DNA from 2 places in the Cupriavidus sp. 2KB_3 genome. Region 1 is predicted to be linked to the other one. Evidence: predicted binding sites of a transcription regulator. Region 1 holds the regulator's gene; the other holds the start of a gene.
The links. Region 1 encodes LexA, which represses DNA repair genes until DNA is damaged. Its sites were predicted from a motif close to ACTGTATNNNNATACAGT; they were not measured.
Positions count from the first base shown of each region.

Region 2: the regulator LexA is predicted to act here: its motif matches at 2,287-2,304, upstream of imuA (translesion DNA synthesis-associated protein ImuA).

Region 1 is NZ_JBFRHD010000019.1:139,044-147,000, reverse strand. Features, by position in the region: gene AB4120_RS20565 (replicative DNA helicase) at 1-422, opposite strand, end outside; gene rplI (50S ribosomal protein L9) at 552-1,004, opposite strand; gene rpsR (30S ribosomal protein S18) at 1,035-1,313, opposite strand; gene priB (primosomal replication protein N) at 1,317-1,616, opposite strand; gene rpsF (30S ribosomal protein S6) at 1,694-2,068, opposite strand; gene AB4120_RS20540 (asparaginase) at 2,196-3,197, opposite strand; gene lexA (transcriptional repressor LexA) at 3,429-4,085, shown strand; gene AB4120_RS20530 (hypothetical protein) at 4,207-4,380, shown strand; gene AB4120_RS20525 (hypothetical protein) at 4,602-5,336, opposite strand; gene AB4120_RS20520 (hypothetical protein) at 5,574-6,728, shown strand; gene AB4120_RS20515 (helix-turn-helix domain-containing protein) at 7,456-7,957, shown strand, end outside.
Region 2 is NZ_JBFRHD010000007.1:203,222-211,178, forward strand. Features, by position in the region: gene AB4120_RS09665 (DUF1579 domain-containing protein) at 75-572, shown strand; gene AB4120_RS09670 (hypothetical protein) at 689-1,765, shown strand; gene AB4120_RS09675 (hypothetical protein) at 1,775-2,098, opposite strand; gene imuA (translesion DNA synthesis-associated protein ImuA) at 2,357-3,259, shown strand; gene AB4120_RS09685 (Y-family DNA polymerase) at 3,186-4,778, shown strand; gene AB4120_RS09690 (error-prone DNA polymerase) at 4,816-7,957, shown strand, end outside.

The DNA of each region.
Region 1 (7,957 bases):
CGGCCCTTTGGCGCGAAGGCGGCCGAGGCGATGTCGTCCGCCACCGTGACCAGCTTGCGCAGCACCGAGCGCTCGCGCACGATTTCCGCGTAGCGGCGGATATTCGCCGCGCTCGGCGTGTTCTGCGCCAGGGAGTTCAGGTAGGCCAGCCCACCCACCTCCTCGGCCTTGCCGGCCACCTGGAGCATTTCGTACACCGTGATCACGTCCGCCGGCTTGGTGGCGGAGATCAGGCGGGCAATGCTCTGGAAGATGAGGCGGTGATCGAAGCGGTAGAAGTCCGATTCGGAGAGGAAGTCGGCAATACGGTCCCAGGCGGCGTTATCCAGCAGCAGACCGCCGAGTACCGATTGCTCGGCCTCGATGGAGTGCGGGGGAACCTTGAGACTGTCTAGTTGGGGATCGGCGGCGGGCGCATTCATGGGGTGGGATTATAGCGGCGCCGGACCCGGCCCAAGGGCGCGGCGGCAATAAAAAAGGCAGGAGCGCGGCTCCTGCCTTCTTGTGCATCGGACACACCGGCCGGGGCCGGCGCATCGATACGGTGCTGCTTAGACGTGCTCGCCCAGGACGGACACGGTCACGTCCACCACCACGTCGGTGTGCAGCGCAACGCTGACCGGGTGGTCGCCAACGATCTTCAGCGGGCCGTTCGGCAGACGCACTTGGGCCTTCTCGACCTTGAAGCCTTGGGTTTCCAGGGCTTCGGCGATGTCGGCGTTGGTCACCGAACCGAACAGGCGGCCGTCCACACCCGACTTCTGGGTGATCTGGAGGGTCAGGCCGTTCAGCTTCTCGCCTTCGCCTTGGGCGGCGGCCAGCTTCTCGGCGGCGGCCTTTTCCAGCTCGGCGCGCTTCACTTCGAACTCGGCGATCGCGGTTTGCGTGGCGCGACGCGCCTTCTTCGACGGGATCAGGAAGTTACGAGCGTAACCGTCCTTCACGCGAACGATGTCGCCCAGGTTGCCCAGGTTGATGACTTTTTCCAGCAGAATGACTTGCATCGTGTATTTCTCCTTGCGGTCCTGGGACTATCAGTTCTTGTGCAGGTCGGTGTACGGCATCAGCGCCAGGAAGCGGGCGCGCTTGATGGCCGTATCCAGCTGACGCTGATAGTGAGCCTTGGTACCGGTCAGACGAGCCGGCGTGATCTTGCCGTTATCGCCGATGAAGTCCTTCAGGGTGTCCAGATCCTTGTAGTCGATCTGTTCCACGCCAGCCACGGTGAAGCGGCAGAAGCGCTTGCGCTTGAACAGCGGGTTCTGTTGCTGGAAGCGCTTCTTGTTCTTGTTGTCACGTTTGACGAATGCCATGATTCAATCCTTTACGAATGCTTTACATCCAGTGATGTGAAAGACGAGTGCCTTGCTGTTGCGGTGCCTGCGGGCGAGGAATCCTTCGCAGTCGAGCAGCGTGCCGAGCGGTAACCGCTCCAGACGCTGGCCGACGGGACCAATCCCCATCGCCGCGAGGGCGAATTCCACCTGCCGGGGCGTTTCCGCCTCCGTGACCTCGCCGACATGCTGCAGGATGCAGTTGACGACGGGCACGCCGGCCGGGGTGTAGCGCAGCGCATCGCGCTCCGCGAGGGTGGCGGTCAGCCTTAACTGGTTCACCGCTGTGCTCCCCCGCTCTCGCTACCTGGCCTGCCGTGGTGGATTTCGCCTGCCACGACCGGCACCGCAGACTGCATTCAGGCAGCCTGGCCTTCCGTGGTCGTTTGCGCGGCCTTGCGGGCTTCTTCGCGCTGCACTTCCTTCATCATCGGCGAAGGAGCGGTCTCGGCCTTCTTGGTCTGCACGATCAGGTGACGCAGCACGGCGTCATTGAACTTGAAGGCGTGCTCGAGTTCGGCCAGGGTGTCCTTGCCGCATTCGATGTTCAGGCAAACGTAGTGAGCCTTGGCCAGCTTCTGGATCATGTAGGCCATCTGACGGCGGCCCCAGTCTTCCACGCGGTGAACCTGGCCGTTTTGCGACGTGACGAGCTGCTTGTAACGCTCGATCATCGCCGGCACTTGTTCGCTTTGGTCCGGATGGACGATAAATACGATTTCGTAATGACGCATTGACGCTCCTTTTGGATGTAGCCACCCGGGCGCCATGTCCGGTGTGGCAAGGTTGAATAGCCCGCGAGTATAGCCCGGTTCCGGGCCAGCACGCAAGCCGCCATCCCGGCCGCACGGCGGGAATCCCTCAGTATTGTCGGAAAACGGCTTGCAGGCGAGTCGGATCAGAGCCAAGCGACGCATCCGCCGCCAGCGCCAGCAGCAGCAGCACACGCGCCTTGTAGGGATTGAGATTGCCGGCAGAGGCGAATTCGCCCGAGGTCGGGCGCGGGCGTCCCGGCCCCGCCACATGGCCGGCGCCCGTGCGCGAGCTTCGCACCACGGCCACCCCCTGTGCGGCCGCATCGGCCAGCGCGTCGCCCAGCGTCTCATGGACCGAGCCATTGCCGGTAGCCGCCACCACAAACCCCTTCACGCCGGCCGAGACCATCGCATCCACGGCCACCCTGCCCGGCTGGGCATAGCTCGCCACGATCTCGACCAGCGGCCACGCTGCGGGCACGGGCAGCGCAGGCGCATCATTGGGGACCAGTGCACGCGTGAAGCGCACGTAGGCATCCTGCACGAAGCCGATCGGACCGCCCGCCGGCGACGTGAACGCATCCACCGCCGAGGTATGACCCTTGGCGACATCGCGCGCCGCATGAATCTCCTGGTTCAGCACCACGAGTACACCCTGCCCGCGCGCCTCCGGGCTTGCCGCCACGCGCACCGCGTCAAGCAAATTCAGCGGACCATCGGCTGAGAGCGACGTGGAGGGGCGCATTGCCGCAGTCAGCACCACCGGCACCGAACCCCGGTGCGTCAGGTGCAGGAACATCGCCGTTTCTTCAAGCGTGTCCGTGCCGTGCGTGATGACCACGCCCGCCACATCGGGCTGCGCACTCCAGTGCTCCACGCGCGCAGCGAGCGTCACCCACAGGCTGAAGGCCATGTCCTTGCTGTCGATCTGGGCCACCTGCTCCGTCTCCACGCGAGCCACCTCGCCCAGCGCGGGCACGGCCTGGACGAGTGACGAGACCGGCACGGTCGCCGCCCGGTACTGCGCAGTGCTGGCGGAACTGCCGGATGAGCCGGCGATGGTGCCGCCGGTGGCGAGCACGACGATACGGGGCAGTGACGTAGACATATAGCGAGAAAATCGAGGGAAATGAGCGCGGGGTCCGGGCGATTGTAACTGTGGCGCGCCTGACGCCGCGCCTCTCGCAAACCCGTGTCGCCGGGCGCACTGGCGCTGCAACGGTGTCGCGCATGCCCGACATCGTCACTGCAAATTGTGCTTGCACTTCACTCGATACTGTATAAAATCACAGCATACTGTTTAAACATACAGTGCTTCGGCACGAGAGATCGGCGACACATGGCGACCCTGACACCCCGGCAGCAGCAGATCTTCGACCTGATCCGCAACACGATCCGGCACACCGGCATTCCGCCCACCCGCGCGGAGATCGCGTCGGAATTCGGCTTCTCCTCGCCCAACTCTGCTGAGGAACACCTGCGGGCGCTGGCCCGCAAGGGTGTGATCGAACTGACGCCAGGGGCATCGCGCGGCATCCGGCTCAAGGTGGCACGCAGCGATTCGGAGATGCCGGACCAGTTTTCACTACCGATGGCCGGCGTGATGCAATTGACGCTGCCGCTCGTGGGCCGAGTGGCCGCAGGCAGCCCGATCCTTGCCGCTGAACACATCGACCGTCAATATCAGGTGGATGCCTCAGTATTTGATGATCGCCCTGATTATCTGCTGCGCGTGCGGGGCCTGAGCATGCGCGATGCCGGCATCCTCGACGGTGACCTGCTGGCCGTCAGGAAAGCCAGCGAAGCGGCCAACGGCAAGATCGTCGTCGCACGCATCGGCGACGACGTGACCGTCAAGCGCCTGAAGCGGCGCGGCGACATGATTGAGTTGATCGCCGAGAACCCAGATTTCGAGAATATCGTGGTGCAGGCCGGCCGCGAGGAATTTTCCCTGGAAGGCATCGCCGTTGGGCTGATCCGCTCCTCGGGCTTCTGATTTCCAAGACCTGGCAGGCGGCCGCCTGCCCTGGTCCCCCAGATTTGCATTGCCAACGCCGCCCCGTTCTCTCCAGATAACGGGCGCGGACTCCTGCTGTCGCAAACTTCGAGGTGCCGCCATGCTACAAGTCAACCACACCGCTTCCCGCCGCCCGGTCAAGCCCGTGCCGTTCCGCCAAACCAAGGGCGTGCGCGTCTACCAGGGCGCCCAGCGTCGTACGATGGTCGGCAGCATGGCCGCGATCTGCCGGATGCTGGAGCTTGCGGATATGCCCGGCAAGCTGGACGCATAAACCGCGAGCGGCGGATCCGCGCCGCAAGGGAACATTGTAAATAGTGCAGTTGCGAGCCCACCACGTGAAATTAAGAGCACGCTTAATTTGGCTGGGAAGGTGCTTTACACTCGATGGCGCGCACCCGTAGTCCTGGCGCATTGGCGCCGATGCGCGAAACCGGAACTTGTCGACCCGCCGAGTGCCGGTTTTTTTTCGCCTCACGACCGGGGTCGGGCTAATCAACCCGGATACATGCCGGTCATGTTCTTGCGCAGACGATCCCACAGCATGCGCGCGCGCCGTACGGTCGCGCTCAGACCCGCCGAATAGCCGGGATCGTAATAGTGAATCAGCAACGACCGGCGCTCGCCAACTTCCACATCCAGATTGGCATGCTGGAGCACAAAGCCGTTGAAGACATAGACGCTACCCGGCTCCACCGGCACGCGATTGCAGCGGCCACGCCGCAGATCGCGAAGTGTCAGCCATTTTCTGAACGGGAACGGCAGATTGCGCTGAATACCATGGCGAAGCTTGCAGAAAACATTGCTCATCGTGGACACCGCCACGCGCGGCGGGTGATAAATCAGCAGATCGCCGTTGCAAACGCCATCGGGAGCGAGCTTCAACGGAATCAGCAGCGTCAGCAGATGCGAATCGTAGTGGCGGCAATGGCTCTCGTTGCGCGTTGACGTGCTGGCACAGCGAATCACGTGAAATGCGTCCCAGCGCAGCGACTTCTTCAGGAGCGTGGCGCCCATGGCCCGGGTCTCCGCACACACCATCTCTTCCAGCTTGCGGAAGGCTTCATTGCGGCGCAATAACTCAGCCATCGCGAATGGCTCGGCACGCTCAGGCTGTTCGCCGAAAGATCGATCGATGGCCGCATTTATCTCAGCCAAGGCCGGCATCGGGATCACACCAGCGAATGCCGCCAGTGCGACATCAGGGTTGAATCGAATTCGCTCCGCCACAGTATGACCTCGCGCTTCGTGTAGGAAATTGCCTAGATGATATGGATTAGACCATTTGGCCCGTCGTGAAGCGTAGCGAAAATCATTCTCGAAAACCTGTCGTTATGTGTGCTGGCGCACACGATCCGGGAACAAAGTTAACAATACACACGCCCCGACGGTTTTCCGGCACATGAACCGATCAGCGATTATTCTTTTGTTGAAGAATCGACGGGTACTGGCTACGTAAGGAAAGCAATGAGCACAAGGCTGGCGGCATGGTTCATGGTCGTCGCTGCACTGATTTCGGGGCCGGGGCTCGCTGCCGAATTCGGCAGCAAGGGCGGCCCCGAGCCTGCCAATATCGATCAAATTACTGCCCTTCTTCACGAAACCCCCTACGACCTGGAACTGCTGATCAGCTTCGGGACATCGAAAGGCGGATCGGCGGGCCATATCGCCCTGGGTGTCCGTGACGACGCGCTAGGCGATGACATCGTCTACTCGGCAAACTTCTACGCCGACCGCTCGCCCAAACACGAGAATGACTTTTACACCGCCGATCTGATGGCCGGCATCCCTAAGAAGGAATATCTGTTCAAGACGGCTTCCTCCATCGCGGAAACGACGATGTTCGGCCTCGACTATGGCGAGATTTACAAGCGGTCAGTGATTGGTGTGCGGGTCTTCGGCGTGCCCAGTCGGGAAAAGCACTCGCTGGTCGATTACTTCCGCCGCATCAATGACGATTACCATCGACGGGCAACGAGCACCGAATATCACAGCGGCACGATCCAGTACGATTATTTGCGCCTGAACTGCGCCAAAACTATCGGTGCCGCATTCAAGTACGGTGCCGGCTACAAGGATCTGGCGATAAAGAGTCCCAGAGTCCTGTCCGGGCGGCGCGTGGTAGCAGCCGCGACCGCGAACATTCCCACGGAGATGGCGATGAAGCTAATCAAGGAATGGGGCAAGCGGGGCTACGGCATGGACGTGGTGCTGTACAAAAAGTACAGCAACTCCACCTATGTGGAACCTCGTGAAGAGGAGAAAGTGGCATTCAAGGACCTGCCCAACCGCTTCCCCTCCGTCCTGTCCCTCGATTTCCGCAGGGAACAAGGCGCCTATCGCGACTTCGACAATCTTTATGCCATGTACCTGTTCTACAACCTGGGCCGGTTCAGCGTGCGCGTGAACGAGCAGACGCTGCTGCTGGAGATCGAGAAGGACAAGGAACCGACGCCCTATCGGCAAGCCGCTGAACTGGCCAAGACCAGCGCCAAATCGGACAGCGAGAAGTTCCGCCGTCATGCCGTCTTTGACCCGCTCGGCACAAAGATCGGCGAGACGCCGGACAACACCCATCTCTACAATTTTCCGGAGGAGAAGCAAGGTGGCACTTCGCCCTAAGCCTGGCCAACTGACAACACGCGCGTAGAAAAGCAAAACGGCCACTTGAGAAATGGCCGTTTTGTTAAGCAATTTGGGGTGGCTGATGGGACTCGAACCCACGACGACAGGAATCACAATCTGATGCCTCAAGCCATGCGCAGCGTGGCTTTGCGGGGAGCTCGTGGGAATACCGAAGGTCCAAAACAAACGGGATTTTTCGTGTTTTTCGGTGAGTATTCCCACGAGATAGGCGCCGCGATACCGTGGTACCCGGTGGGCCGCCAGGCCCGCCGTCTTCGATTCCGCATCGGCGCCCCCGTCCCCTGACCTACCGTGCCACGGCCGGGTCGTGAGGTTCCATATCCCACTTTAGACGGGAATGGCAGGCGTCACTCAACGGCCATAATGTCTTGATTCATCCAAGAATGAGACATAGCAATGGGGCAACCGGGGCGCTGGAATTTTCACCAGTACATCACTGAATCGTCCAGAGATGTGATTGAAAAGTGGTCAAAAGATCATGTTTCCGTGCGCGCCCGCGCTAGCATGGCGCGAGCCTTAGATCACCTTCGGGATCAGCCGAAAGCCGAGTGAGACCGACCGCACGCAAGCTCATTGGGCCATCACATTTATGTGATACGATTCAAAGACGAGAATAGAACTCAATTGCGTCTTTTCGGTCACTTCTACGATCCACATACGTGCTTCGTTTTTACGCTCGGTGGCACTGAAAAGGACGGTAAATATGACCCAAGCGATTACCTCAAACGTGCAAGTGACAGTCGGGACAAGTGTGCTTCTGACTTCACAAACAAGACAAAACCAGTATCAGGTCGTTGCGCCCCCTGCTCACACGGATCCGACAACATTCCGGCAAATACACTTCTCGACCACGGCACAACGTCTCTCGCTTCCAATGGAGTGGGATGAAGTTGAGTACCGTCAAGCGTATCTAGAAGAGTCGATCGAGCAAGGCGTTGCTTGGCAGATTCGCGCAAACCGGCAATGTAGAGGGATGAGTCAACGGCAGTTGGCGGATGCTATCGGTACCCAACAATCGGCGGTGTCACGACTGGAGGACCCCATGAGTGGGCTCCCAAATATTGAGACACTCATCAAAATTGCTCATGCTCTCGACTGCGCTTTGTCGGTCCGCTTCATTTCCTACCGCCAACTCGCCATCGAAAGCGAAGACCTGAGCCCGGAGGCGCTTTACGCTGCCCCTTACGGACCCCACAGCAAATTAA
Region 2 (7,957 bases), on a different contig from region 1:
CTTTTGTGTACGCTGTACACAAGTGGTGCAGCGACATCATCGACAGATCCATGGATCAACAGGAGACCGTTGCAATGCAGACTGAAACGACCAACGAACACCGCTGGCTGCAGAAGCTGGTGGGCAAATGGATGGCCGAAGGCGAGGCAGTGATGGGGCCGGACACCCCGCCGCAGACGTGGAAGATTCCCGAGCAGGTAGGCGCCGTGGGCGACCTCTGGGTGCAGGGCCGCTCCGAAGGCGAGATGCCCGGCTGCGGGCACGCCGTCACCGTGATGACGCTGGGCTATGACCCCACGCGCAAGCACTTCGTGGGCACCTTCATCGGGTCGATGATGACCCACATGTGGATCTACGAGGGCGACCTCGAGGCCGATGGCCGTACGCTGACCCTGCGCGCCGATGGCCCGACCTTCACGCCGGAAGGCAAGCTGGTACCGGGCAAGACCTCGAAATTCCGCGACGTGATCGCCTTCCAGGACGACGACAACCGCACGCTGACCTCATTTATGCAGGGCGATGACGGCGAATGGATGCAGATCATGCAGGCGCGCTACCGCCGCGAGAAATAAGCACTGCCGCAATCCATGTACTCCTGAAGGGTGGCGTGGAACTATGGCCATGTCACGTGCCATGGCGCCTCCGTGACGACCCTCCCTTGGCCAATGCCAACTTCAGGAGTCCATCAATGGCTAATTCTCAGACCGACGTCTCCGACAAGGCAGGCGTGCCGGCAAGCATGGAGGCATGCAGGGCGGCGATCCATGCGGACCAGTACGTGACCCGGCAGCAATTCCTGGCGCTCAAGCAGCGTGTCGATGCCCTGACGCTGGAAGACAAGGACAAAGGCGCCAAGTACTTCCGTGCCAATAGCACCGGACCCGATAGCCAGGCCACTGGCCAGGAAGCCGTGGCGATCGGGCCGTCCGCCGTGGCCGGGGGCGCGGGCAGTGTCGTGATCGGCGAGGGTGCCTCGTATTCGGGTGCAGGCCGGGGCGTGGTGATCGGCTCCCTGGCCTATGTCGACACAGATCCGCCCGGCGACGGGTTGGTGGTGCTGGGCAGCGACGCCAACGCCTATGGCGAGAATGCGGTGGCGATTGGCGGCGGCGCCACTGCCACGTTTGCCAACAACATCGCCATCGGCGGCGGTGCCAATGCATCCTTGTCCGGCGCGTCCATTGCGGTGGGGGGCAAGTCTTACGCATCCGGCGAGGAATGCGTGGCCCTGGGGTACGGTGCGCGTGCCGAAGGGTCCTGGGGACTGGCGCTCGGTGGCGACGTGCAGGTGTCCGGCGACGGCTCGGTCGGCGTCGGGCAAAGTCTCCGCGTCACGAATCGCTTTGCAACGGCCGTCGGGGCGTCCGCCAAGGTGGAGCTCGACGGCGGCGTGGCGCTCGGCGCGTTCTCCATTTGCGATCGCGATCAGTTTGTGTCCGTCGGCAACAACGCGGCAGGCCGCTACATCGGCCACGTTCTGGCTGGCAGGCATGACGACGAGGTCGTGACGGTGGGGCAGCTGAAGGATGCGGGCCTGCTGGTGAACGGGGATGGCGGCCTGGACAACACGCTGGTGGCATTCAGCGACACAGGCAGGGGCAAGGTCGCGCTGCCGTCCACGCAGGTGACCGGGCTGCGTCAGGGTGAGATCAGTGCGCGCAGCACGGATGCCGTCACGGGTGCCCAGCTGTTCCGGGTGATCCGGCGGCTGGACGATCTCGAGGCCCGCCTCACGGCGCTGGAGCGGGCGGCGCGCCGGGCGTAGCGCTGGCCTTCAGACGCGGTCCAGCTCGTCGCTGTTCCACCAGGCGTCGAGCAGGGGCTGGAAGCGGTTGTCGGGCGCGGGCGGCACGCGCGTACTCTTGCGCGCGGGCGGCAGTTCGCGTCCCGTCAGCTGGTAATAGACTGCCGCGGGCAGGGTGCCCGGACCGTAGGGCACATGGTCGATCACGCTCATCTGCCGCGCGGCCTTCAACGCCCGGGTGGTCTCCTCGGCGGACAGGCCGCTGGCGTCAGCCAGCGCGTCGCGGCGCAGCGGACCCTCGCGCTGCAAACCGGCGATCAGCAGATGCACACATTGACGCGTATTCCGTTTCATAGGGGCGCATTTTTCCGCACCTGCACCGCGCTGCACAATCCGGATTGACATTTGTTTGCAATCCGTTGCGCGGTTTCATGGCAGTTGCCCTACTTTGGTGGGTGATGTGGGGCCCTTGGCGCCACTTTTCGGCGGAGGAGGCGGCGCGCGTTTCACTTCGGCCATGCCCCTCTTGCGCCGGCGCCGATACTGTATAAACATACAGTATCGTCAATCTTCCGATGGCGCACGCCCACCGCGTGTGCCGGATTCATCACCATGACTGCGCCCCCGCACATCCTGCCTGCCGAGGAGGATGGTGCGTCTCCACCACCTTCGCCGCCCGAGCCCGTGCCCGTGCCCGATCACCGGGCCTCGGTGGCCGAGCTCGAGCATCGCTACCCCGGCCTCTGGCGCGCCGGGCAACTGGGTCATGCCGGCCGGCTGCCCGTGTGCCCGAGCGGCTATGACGCGCTGGCGCAGGAGCTGCCCGGCGGGGGCTGGCCGGCGGGCGCGGTCACCGAGCTGCTGCTCGCCCACGATGGCGTGGGCGAACTGCGCCTGCTGATGCCGGCGCTGCGCACGCTGGCCGCGGCGGGGCGGCGCGTGGCGTTCGTCAATCCGCCTTATCTGCCGAATGCCGCCGGGCTGGCGGCGGGGCTGGCCGGCCTGCCCGCGCGCCAGCTGTACTGGGTGCGGCCGCCGGCCGCCACGCCGCCGGCCTCGCGCCGCACGGACATGCTCTGGGCGGCCGAGCAGATGCTGCGCAGCCAGGCGTTCGGCGCGGTGCTGGTGTGGCTCGGCACCGCGCGGCCCGAGGCGCTGCGCCGGCTCCAGGTGCTGGCCCAGGCCGGGGATACCGTGGTCTGGGTGCTGCGGCCGCTGCGCGTGCTCCAGGAATCGTCGCCGGCGGTGCTGCGGCTGGCGCTGTCGCCGTTGCCCGGCAACATGCTGTCGATTGCCTTCCACAAGCGCCGCGGCCCCGTGCGGGACGCGCCGCTGCAACTGTCGCTGGGCGGCATGGCGCACGTGCCTGCGCGTGTCATCCCCCCCGCCGCTCCTGTCATTCCCGTCACTCCCCCCGCGCCTTCCGTGGTGCCCCCTCATCATGCTGCCGACGTTCTGGATCGCGGTGCATCTGCCGCGCCTGCCGCTGGACGCGCTGCAACCGAGCTGGCCTGAGGCCGCCGGTGCGCCGCCCTCCGCCCCCGCCTCCGGCACGCTGCAACAGGCGCTACAGGCGCTGCCCGTGGCGGTGATGGCGCACGAGCGCGTGGTGCTGGCCAACGGGCCGGCCGTGGCCCTCGGTGTGGCGTACGGCATGCGGCGCGGCGGCGTGCAGGCGCTGTCGGCGGAGGTCGTGCAGCTGGAGCGCAATCTCCCGGCCGAAGCCGCGTTGATGACCGACGTGGCGCTGACGCTGCTCCACTTCACGCCGGCCGTGACGATCGATCCCGATGCCGAATCGGCCACCGTGATGCTCGACGTGACCGCCAGCCTGCGCCTGTTCGGCGGGCACCGGGCGCTGTGCCGCGCCATCCGCGCGCGGGTGCGGCAGCTCGGCACGTTCGCGCAACTGGGCTGCGGCACCACGGCGCAGGGCGCGGCCTGGCTCGCCCGGCAGCCGCTGCGCCGTACGCGGCGCGGCATCGTGCGGCCGGCGCGTCGCGCCATCCAGCCTGCCCGCATGACGCGTCTGCTCGATACCCTGCCCGTGGAGTGCCTGCAGACGCTGGCCGATCCGGGCTGGCTCGAGGGCGTGGGCTGTCGCACGCTGGGGCAGGTGCGGCGGCTGCCGCGCGCGGGACTATCGCGCCGCATCGGCACGGCACTGCTGGCGCGGCTCGACCAGGCTTACGATCAGGCGCCGGCCGGCTTTGCATGGTTCGAGGCGCCGCCCGCCTTCGCGCAGCGGATGGAACTGCCGGGGCGCATCGAGGCGGCCGAAGGGGTGCTGGCCGGTGCGCAGCGGCTGCTGCTGGCGCTGTCCGGCTGGCTGGCGGCGCAGCAGGCTGGCGTCACGCGCTGCGTGCTGGTGCTTGAACACGAACGCTACCGGCTGGGCGAGGACATGGACAGCACGCTGGTGCCGCTGGGGCTGGCGCAGCCCAGCCGTGATCCGGTGCATCTGTCGAAGCTGCTGCGCGAGAAGCTCGACAAGGTGCGCTTCCACGCGCCCGTGGGCGGCCTGGCGCTGCGTGTGGAGGCGATGGAAACCTGCCTGCCGCAGAGCGATTCGCTGTTCCCGGAGCCCGGCGCGGCGCCGGCCGAACTGGGCCGGCTGCTCGATACGCTGATGGCCCGCCTGGGCCGCGACAACGTATTGCAGCCGCGCCCGCTGGCCGACCATCGCCCCGAATGCGCCAACCAGTGGGGCCCGGTGGACGAGCCGCCGCCCCGCCCGCCCGCCACCGGCACGCTGCCGCCCGAGCGGCCGCTGTGGCTGCTGGAGGCGCCCCGGCCGCTGCGTGTGCAGCGGCACCGGCCGGTCTACGAAGGCCCGCTGGTCATGCTCACCCGCCCTGAGCGCATCGAAGCCGGCTGGTGGGACGGCGGGCTGGCCACGCGTGACTATTTCATCGCCGAACGGGCGGACGGGCTGCGTTGCTGGGTCTACCGCGAGCGCCCCGGCCATCCCACCCGCAGCGGGCAGGAAGAGGGCGGCGAATACCGCTGGTTCCTGCACGGGCTGTTTGCCTGAGTTCGCCTGAATTCGCCTGAATTTTCGAAGTCTCCCTATGCTGTCGTCGCTTCCCGGCCTCTCCTCGCTGCTGCCCTCGCTGCCCGATTATGCGGAGCTGCACTGCGTGTCGAACTTCACGTTCCTCACTGGCGCCTCGCATCCGCAGGAACTGATCGCGCGCGCGTTCCAGCTCGGCTACAGCGGGCTGGCGCTGACCGACGAGTGCTCGGTGGCCGGCACGGCGCGCGCGCATCACGCCATCAAGGTGCTGCGCGAGGAGATGTGGGAGGCCGTGGCGCGCAGCGCGCGCCGGCTGGCGGCGGGGCAGGCGGACGGGGAGTTCGACGAGGCCGAAGGGGTCCATGTCTTCACGCCCGACGGGATGGGCGCGATGGACGACATGGACGCCATGGACGACATGGATGGGATGGAGGGGGAAGGCGACCCCGACGCCTTGCCGCCGATCGGTGACCACCCGGACGACGACCCCGATGCCGCCGCGCACCGCCACCGCGTGCTGGAGGCGCGTGCCGCCGCCGCCGATGGGTTCAACGTGATCCTCGGCAGCCGCTTCACGCTGACCGCCTCCCCCGGGCAGCCCGCCGAGCCCGGCGGCATGCCGCCGCCGCGCCTGTTGCTGCTGGCGCAGAACCGCGAGGGCTTCGGCAATCTCTGCGAGTTCATCACGCTGGGCCGCACGCGGGCGGAGAAGGGCAGCTACCTGCTGTATCCCTCCGACCTCGCCAGCCCCGAGCCGGCGCAGGCGCACCTGCGCGGCATGCCCGATTGCCTCGCCATCCTGCTGCCCGACTACTGCGCGGACCCCGACGTGCTGCGCGCGCAGGTGCTGTGGTGCCGGGAGACCTTCGGCGCGCGCGTGTGGATCGCACTGGAACTGTTGCAGGGCCATGCCGAGGCGCTGCACCGTACCCGGCTCCAGGCCGTGTCGGCGGAAACTGGCGTGCCGCTGGTGGCGGCGGGCGCCGTGACCATGCACGTGCGCTCGCGCAAGCCGCTGGCCGATGTGTTGACCGCGATCCGGCTCGGCCAGCCGCTGCCCGCCTGCGGCATGGCGCTGGCGCCCAATGCCGAGGCGCACCTGCGCATGCGGCAGGTGGTGTCGCGGCTCTATCCGCGCGAGGCGCTGGCGCAGACGCTGAAGATCGCCGACCAGTGCCGGTTCTCGCTGGACACGCTGCGCTACGAATACCCCGAGGAACTGGTGCCCGAGGGCGAGACGCCGATCAGTTACCTGCGCGAGGAGGTGGAGCGGGGCAGGCGCGAGCGCTTTCCGCACGGCATGGAGCCCGAGTGGGAGGCGCAGCTTGAGGGCGAGCTCGAACTGATCGAGGAAAAACACTACGAGCCGTTCTTCCTGACCGTGCACGACATCGTGCGCTTCGCGCGCCAGCGCGGCATCCTGTGCCAGGGCCGGGGATCGGCCGCCAACTCGCTGGTCTGCTACTGCCTGCATATCACCGAGGTGAGCCCGGAGCAGGCCAACCTGCTGTTCGGCCGCTTCCTCTCGCGCGAGCGCGACGAGCCGCCCGACATCGACGTCGATTTCGAGCACCAGCGGCGCGAGGAAGTGATCCAGTACATCTACGAGAAGTACGGCCGGCATCGCGCCGCGCTGGCCGCGTCGCTGATCACCTACCGCTCGCGCAGCGCGCTGCGCGACGTGGGGCGCGCGCTCGGCATCGACCCGAGCGTGGTGGAGCAGGTGGTCAAGGGCCAGGCGTGGTGGGATGGCGGCACGGCGTTCCTGGAGCGCATCACGCGCTACGGCCTGGACCCCGACTCCCCGGCCGTGCGGCAATGGGCGAGCCTGACCGAGCAGCTGCGCGGCTTTCCGCGCCATCTGTCGCAGCACGTGGGCGGTTTCGTGATCGCGCGGCACAAGCTGTCGCGGCTGGTGCCGATCGAGAACGCGGCCATGGCGGACCGCAGCGTGATCCAGTGGGACAAGGACGACCTTGAATCGCTGGGGCTGCTCAAGGTGGATGTGCTCGCCCTCGGCATGCTCACCGCCATCCGGCGCGCGCTGGCGATGATCCCGAACCCCGAGCCCGAGCGGGCCGGGCTGCCGTGCCGCATGGAAGACCTGCCCGAGACCGACGACGAGACCTACGAGATGATCTGCCAGGCGGATACCGTGGGCGTGTTCCAGATCGAGTCGCGCGCGCAGCAGTCGATGCTGCCGCGCCTGCAGCCGCGCCAGTACTACGACCTCGTGGTGGAGGTGGCCATCGTGCGGCCGGGGCCTATCCAGGGCGGCATGGTGCACCCCTACCTGCAGCGGCGCGAGGCGTTGCGCCGCACCGGCAAGCTGCCGACCTACTTCAACGACGTGATCCGCCGCGTGCTGGGCCGCACGCTGGGCGTGCCGATCTTCCAGGAACAGGTGATGCAGCTGGCCATCGACGCAGCCGGCTTCACGCCGGGGCAGGCAGACCAGCTGCGCCGCTCGATGGCGGCGTGGCGGCGGCGCGGCGACCTCAAGAAGCACCAGGACGCGCTGGTGCGCGCGCTGACCTCGCGCGGCTATCCGGAATCCTTCGCGCTGGCCATCTGCAAGCAGATCGAGGGGTTTGGCGAGTACGGCTTCCCGGAGAGCCACGCGGCGAGCTTCGCGAAGCTGGTCTACGTGAGCGCGTGGCTCAAGTGCCATCACCCGGACGCCTTCCTGTGCGGCCTGCTGAACAGCCAGCCGATGGGCTTTTATTCGCCGTCGCAGCTGGTGCAGGACGCGCGCCGGCATGGCGTGGTGACGCAGCCCGTGGACGTGACCATCAGCGGCTGGGAGAGTGCGCTGGAGGCCCGGCGCCCCGGCCAGCGCTACCGCGACGTGCGGCTGGGCCTGGGCCGCGTGCGCGGCATGCGCGAGGACGCCGCGCTGCGCATCGAGGCGGCACGGGCCGAGCGGCCGTTCGACAGCGTGGAAGACCTGGCGCGGCGCGCGGGGCTGGACAAGCACGACATCGACGTCCTGGCCGCCGCCGACGCGCTGGTGTCGCTGGCCGGCCACCGGCGCCAGGCGCGCTGGCTGGCGCGCGGCGCGGCGGTGCAGTCCGTGCACCGCGACCTGCTGCACGAAGCGCCCCCGCCCGAAGCCGAACTGCTGCTGCCCGAGCCCAAGATCGGTGAAGACGTGGCCGCCGACTACGCCAGCCTGGGGCTCTCCCTGAAATGCCACC